2 regions of the Cyanobacterium sp. IPPAS B-1200 genome follow, and region 2 is predicted to be linked to the other one. Evidence: predicted binding sites of a transcription regulator. Region 2 holds the regulator's gene; the other holds the start of a gene.
The links. The regulator NtcA, encoded in region 2, controls nitrogen genes in cyanobacteria. The targets are predictions, from matches to a motif close to TTTGTANCNNNNGNTACAAA.
Positions count from the first base shown of each region.

Region 1: pirA (arginine synthesis PII-interacting regulator PirA) is a predicted target of NtcA. The motif match lies at 1,140-1,159, and genes of this name have one in related genera.

Region 1 is NZ_CP182899.1:2,738,801-2,742,226, reverse strand. Features, by position in the region: gene miaE (tRNA-(ms[2]io[6]A)-hydroxylase) at 1-144, shown strand, start outside; gene A5482_RS12815 (hypothetical protein) at 207-368, shown strand; gene aroQ (type II 3-dehydroquinate dehydratase) at 450-893, opposite strand; gene A5482_RS12805 (hypothetical protein) at 912-1,055, opposite strand; gene pirA (arginine synthesis PII-interacting regulator PirA) at 1,373-1,537, shown strand; gene A5482_RS12795 (mechanosensitive ion channel) at 1,936-3,426, shown strand, end outside.
Region 2 is NZ_CP182899.1:718,888-722,313, forward strand. Features, by position in the region: gene A5482_RS03215 (TM2 domain-containing protein) at 1-11, opposite strand, end outside; gene fabI (enoyl-ACP reductase FabI) at 230-1,015, opposite strand; gene ntcA (global nitrogen regulator NtcA) at 1,162-1,839, shown strand; gene A5482_RS03230 (DNA phosphorothioation-associated protein 4) at 1,847-2,302, opposite strand; gene A5482_RS03235 (molybdenum cofactor guanylyltransferase) at 2,567-3,166, shown strand; gene A5482_RS03240 (hypothetical protein) at 3,119-3,426, opposite strand, start outside.

The DNA.
Region 1 (3,426 bases), 1.1 Mb from region 2:
GAAGCCAGACACTACGGCATTTACTGGGTACTTGCCCATAAATATTGTGACAAAGACCAAATCGAACCCAGATTACAAGAACTAGCCCAACTAGAAAGCGATATTCTCCGAAACCTGCATCCAGAGCCAAGAATACACAGTTAATCAATAATCTAATGGAACTGAGTTAGAATTATTTTAAACGATAACCTTAAGAAAACAAACCCATGCAATTTATTCGTCAACAAGTAGTACCCATCGTTACCATTCTCATTGCTATTTTTGCCCTAGTTGCTACTAGCGCCCGTGGCTTCATGAAAACAGACTTGGCACAACCTGCCCCCATCGAAAATATTTACACCGATAATAGCACCTCTAATACCCCTTAGACATATCGAGAGAGTTGATAATTTCCGTGACCCAAATCCCCCAATTTGCGGGGATTTAGCGGAATAACATAAACGCTTTAATTATTTTTGTAGATGATTAACTAAAGCCTGTAAACCCAACAAATAACTATCTACCCCAAAACCACTAATTTGCCCCACAGAGATAGGAGCAATATAAGAATGGTGGCGAAATTCCTCACGACGATATATATTACTAAGGTGAACCTCCACAGTGGGAAGATTCACCCCCGCCAAAGCATCTCTAATGGCTACGCTAGTGTGAGTGTAAGCACCAGCATTAATCACAATCCCTTGATAATTTCCTAAAGCCTGATGAATTTTATCTACAAGGTTGCCTTCATGATTAGACTGAAAACAAACTACTCCCACCCCCATCATTTTTCCTTTCTCCACAAGAAGGTTATCTAGATCAACAAGGGTTAAATTCCCATAGATTTCAGGCTCTCGTTGTCCCAAAAGATTAAGATTAGGACCATGTAATACTAAAAGTTTTAAATCAGACACACCTTTATATCACTATGATTAACGATAACCACCATTGCGACGATCTCTCACAGGAATAGGAATCAATTCAGGTTCAGGCTCAGCCTGTGGCCCTGCTAATGCCTCAACTAACTTTTGAGTCCACTCTTTGATTTTTTCGATGATTTTCTCTATTTGATCCATTAATAAAGAAGACTCCCATAATGCTTTTTGTCATTAAAACCATCATAACGTTTACTTTTTGTAAATGCAACTGAAGAAAGCCTCTGGGTAATTTTTGCTACCAAATTAACTACATGGAAAATATTAAATGGTTACGGTAAGGATTGAACAATGTCCTAACCAGGGTGCAAAACCGCAAAGGTTTATTCCTGATAAATACTTTCTTTAGACTATTATCTATTAATTTTTTGTAATAATTTATACTGTTTAACTTTAATAAAGTTAGAATGGAATGACAGAAGTAATAAAGTATTGAAAAGAAAAGAAGTAGAACTATGATGAATATAACTCGCAAAAATAAAATGAGAGCAGAAGCTGGAAAAGCTTATAGAGATAGCTTAAGAAAAAATTTAGAACACCGTTTAGAAGTTGCTAGAAGTCAAGGAAATCAAAAATTAATTCAACAATTAGAACAAGAAGCGGCTTATTTACATCTTATATAATTTGAAATCACTATTTTTCTTTACCTATAAATGTTTGAACCTATCTGAGACTAGATAGGTTTTTGTTTTTTTAGGTGATTTTTTTTCTAATCATATTTGGTGTCTAAAAGTTTTCTAATCATTAGGTTATATTATTCGGGAAAACTAATTATTAAATTCTTAGATGTTATTTGGGCAAAATGATAATATTAGTTATGCAATAAAAGAGTAATTATTGATAATGGGTTTATATAACCTTTGACAGTAAAAGGTTTGATAGTAATAATAACAACACAAAAATATTAATACAACTTTTTTTTATAGTTATGAGAATAGCTGCATTTTAGAAGTTATTTGATTTATTTAGGATATATAGATATATTGAGAAAGTATATGTATAAATAACAAACAATAAGAACATGAAACTAATGATGGATTCTCCACCAGGCTTAAATGCTCTTAGTTTATTTGCTCAATTATCTGAAGTAGAAGAGGCTCTGCCCATAACAGATGATTTAGTAAGTGCGCTTTTAAGTTTAGGAAAAGCGATATTAATTTTAATTATTGGTTTGATTTTTGCCAATATTTTTAAGGGATTCGTTAGAAAATCCTTGCACAAAACTGATCTGGATAATCGCTTGGCGGCTTTTATCATGGGTGAAAATGCCGAGGATGCCAAAAAAATTGAGACGGAAAAATGGATCTCAGAAATAGTTGGTTGGCTTATCATTCTCTTTGTGGTAGTTGCCTTTCTCAATGCCCTTGAGTTAGATTTGGTATCTGAGCCTTTAAATGCTCTCTTGAATGAGGTAATGAGCTTTTTGCCTAGTTTAGGGGGTGCTGGAATTATTCTTTTGGTGGCATGGTTATTAGCAACGGTGGTTAAATTCATCGTTATTAAGACGCTCTCACAATTTCATTTTGATGAAAGATTAAATCAGCAAGTGCAAGATGATGATCAGGAAATGGTTGCAGACTCAGCGGGTGGCGAAATTGCTATCGGTGATACCATCGGGAATGCTCTTTTTTGGTTTATCATTCTATTATTTCTTCCTTCTATTTTAGGAATTTTGGGGCTAGATGGAACTTTACGTCCTTTAGAGGAGTTAGTTAATGATATTTTAGGGGTTGTACCTAATGTTTTCGCCGCAGCTATTATTGCTTTTATCGGTTGGATTATTGCCCAAGTTGTTAAGAAGGTTGTTACCAATTTATTAAGGGCTAGTGGGGCTGATGCCATTGGTGCAAAATTTGGTATGTCAGCTACGAATAAAAAGCAATCTTTATCTTATGTGATTGGCTCTGTGGTGTATGTATTAATCTTAATTCCTATTGCGATTACTGCCCTAGATGCTTTAGAGATTCAGGCTATTTCTGTACCTGCGATCGCAATGTTGGATCAAGTTTTGGACATACTACCGAAACTATTTGCAGCTATCATTGTCTTGGGGTTTGGTTATTTTGGAGCCCAATATTTAGCGGAATTATTAGTAAATCTCCTAACCAATGTGGGCTTTAATAATGTCTTTGTCTGGTTAGGTATCACAGAAACCTCCCCTATGTCAACGCCAGAAAGTTCTGAAATAGAAAATAATTCTAGTATCAAAACTCCTGCCCAAATTGTGGGTATTATCCTTGTGATTGCCATTATGTTGGTGGCAACCATTACAGCGGTAGATATTTTGCAAATTGAAGCCCTAAAAGAAGTAGTTGCTTTTATTTCCCTGTTGGCAGGGCAAGTATTAATCGGCGTAATTATCTTTGCTGTGGGTTTATATTTTGCTAATTTGGTGTATCGATTAGTAGTGAATTCTGGTACCCAACAAGCACAGTTTTTAGCTCAAGTTGCCCGTATTTCTATCATTGTATTAGTGGCTGCCATGGCTTTAGAAAGAATTGGTATTGCACCT
Region 2 (3,426 bases):
ACATTATTCATCAATCTGCCTCCGAAAAAAATACCGCAATAAAATATTTCTACCCTTCCATTGTGACTTGTCTTTTTCTTTTTTGTGCCGTCATGCAACAAAAAGCAATCCCAAAACCATGCACTGCAGTTAATTTAACTAAAATTTTGACCGAATTTTTTCGATAAAAAAAGCCCCCCACCCAAAAGGAAGAGGGACAGTTACGAACAAGAATTAAGAATAAAAAGACTTACCCTTGACTCATGCCCATAATTTCATAACCAGCATCCACATAGATAACCTGCCCAGTAATACCACTGGATAAATCACTACAAAGGAAAGCGGCCGCATTACCTACCTCCGTTTGAGTAACCGTGCGCTTGAGGGGGGCAGTGGCTTCTACATGGTGAATCATATCGAGGATACCCCCTACCGCAGAAGATGCAAGGGTACGAATAGGCCCGGCGGAAATAGCATTAACTCTCACATTTTGGGAACCTAATTCGGCAGCTAAATAACGCACACTCATTTCTAGGGCAGATTTGGCAATACCCATCACGTTGTAATTAGGGATTACTTTTACACCACCAAGATAGGTAAGGGTAACAATACTTGCCCCATCGGTTAATAATGGCTTGGCAGCTTGGGCAAGACTGGTTAGGGAGTAAGCACTAATATCAAGGGCAGTTTTAAAACCATCACGGGAAGTGTTGCTAAAATCACCCGTTAAGTCATCTTTTTGGGCGAAGGCTAAACAGTGAATGAGAATGTCAATTTTGCCCCATTTCTCTTTGATTGCGTTAAAAGTTTCTTCAATTTGAGCGTCGTCTTGGACATTACAAGGTAAGAAAACACTGGGATTAAGGGGTTCTACTAATTCTCCTACTTTTTTTTGAAAACGTCCTTTTTCATCAGGTAAGTAGGTAACGCCGATGTTTGCCCCTGCTTTGTGTAATTGTTGAGCAATACCCCATGCAATGGAGCGATTGTTGGCAATACCTGTAATGAGGGCGTTTTTTCCTGTTAAATCTAACATAATTAATAAATTTTATTGGTTGAAATAAAAGACAATGGTCTGTTAAAGCGATTAAACGATAAAATGGTTATCTAGTTTACACTTAAGCTATTTTCTTATAGAAAGCGTCATTTGCACGATCAATTATTAAATATTAACTACTGTCTATGCAACCAATACCTACTCAAGAGCAACCCCTCGCCTCGGTATTTCGTCAAATAGGAGGGGGAATGTACACCCCTGTGATGGAAAAGTTTGAACGGGGTAAAACTATTTTTTTTCCTGGAGATCCTGCGGAAAGGGTCTATTTTTTAGTTAAGGGGGCGGTGAAGTTATCTCGTCTCTATGAGGCTGGAGAGGAGATTACTGTGGCTCTTTTGAGGGAAAATAGTGTTTTTGGGGTTTTATCTTTGATTACGGGGCAAAAGAGCGATCGCTTTTACCATGCTGTAGCTTTTACCCCTGTGGAATTATTATCCGCTCCCATTGAGCATTTCCAACGTTCTTTAAAGGAAAATCCTGAGTTATCTCGTCTGATGTTGCAGGGTTTGTCTTCCCGTATTTTGCAAACAGAAATGATGATTGAAACCCTTGCCCACCGTGATATGGCTTCCCGTTTGGTCAGTTTTCTTTTGATTCTCTGTCGTGATTTTGGTATTCCTAGCCTAAATGGTATTACTATTGATCTTAAATTGTCCCATCAGGCGATCGCAGAGGCGATCGGTTCAACCCGTGTAACCGTTACCAGACTATTAGGAGAACTCCGCCAAGATGGCATGATTTCCATTACCAAGAAGAAAATCACCGTCCATAACCCCGTTGCCCTCAGCCAACAATTCGCCTAAAGGAATGTTACAAAAAACGACTTAAATCAAACTCTTGGGTAGGATTTGTATTGTGTCTTTCTTTATTCAAAAGCAGCAAAAGTCTTTCCTGATAATCGATCGCCCCTGTTAACTGTTCTTGTAAATAAGATAAACCGCCATTGGCATATTGTTCAAAAATATTTATCTTATCCTCATGCCCCCCATTCTCCGAAAATACATCTAAATTACCCATGGCGGTGATTGCCAAAACATTAATTAATAAATCATAACCACGGGACATGAAAACATCATAACTAATAGGGGAAGGCTCTTGGGCTATATGTTCAAGGGGTGAACGATAATCATATTTTTTACCCACCGCCGCAGCAAATGCCACAATATCAGCATAGGTTTCAAATATCCCCTCTGGGTTATCACTATTTAAAATTAAACTCTGCACGAAAGATGCTTTATTTTGGTCAATCCTAATCCTACTAGCCATATTTTTATTAATCAAAAATGGATAATTACTTGATAATTAAACTTTAATTTATCCAACATTGTTTGTACCAAAGATTTTAAATAACTGATGTTACGCAAAAATATAATTAATCATTTTGAGGTAGTAAAAGCGTTGGATGTTCACCCTATGTTCATACACGTGTTGGGGCAGGGGCTAGGAGTTGGGCAAGGGGCTTAAGCCCCTTGTTAAAATTTACAGATAAAACCTAACTTATAAATGAGTGCGTAACGTCAGTTAAATAATATGATTTCTGTGTTGATTTTAGCAGGGGGAAAAAGCTCCCGTATGGGCTTCGATAAGGCTTTAATAACTATTGATGGACAATATTTGTTGACTAAAACTTACGAAATCGCTACAGAATTAAGTGATCAAGTATTTATAATTACCTCCTCAGAACATCCATATCAGTCTATTTTTCCGAATACTACTAAATTTATCATTGAATCTTACCCCTACCAAGGGCCTTTAATCGCTTTTTGCCATGGATTATCTTTCATCAAAACTGAATGGGTTTTACTATTACCCTGTGATTTAATTTACCTTCATAGTCAAGAAATAAAATCATGGTTAAAACTATTATCCACAGTATCACCCGAAACAATTGCTTTGTTACCGCCCCATGAAAAAGGGTGGGAGTGTTTATGTGGTTTTTACCGCCATAGTTGTCTTCCATCCTTAAAAAAATCAATTAATGAGGGAAATAAGTCCTTTCAGGGATGGTTAAAACAGGAAAAAGTAAGCCCCCTTAAGGTAAAAGATAAGAGGGTTTTATATAATTGCAACAGTCCAGAAGATTTAGCGAAATGGGCCGAGGACTCTTCTTTCGGTAATGGTTTGGGTTGACTGATTTTCCCCAAAGGTGCGGGTAATTTCTAGTTCAATTTGGATAGAAGTGTCGGCCTGTAGGTGACGAGGATCAATATCTAATTCACCAATATTAACAATAAATCGGTTATTCTGATAATTAACAAATTGTGCTGGTATTTCTCCTTCGTAGCGCAGGGTATAATCGCTTCTTTGTCTCAGATTTATATTACGAGAAGATGAAGATGTGCTATACCTAATTTTAAAGCTGGTGTTCATGATGTCAGAAATTTGGGCTT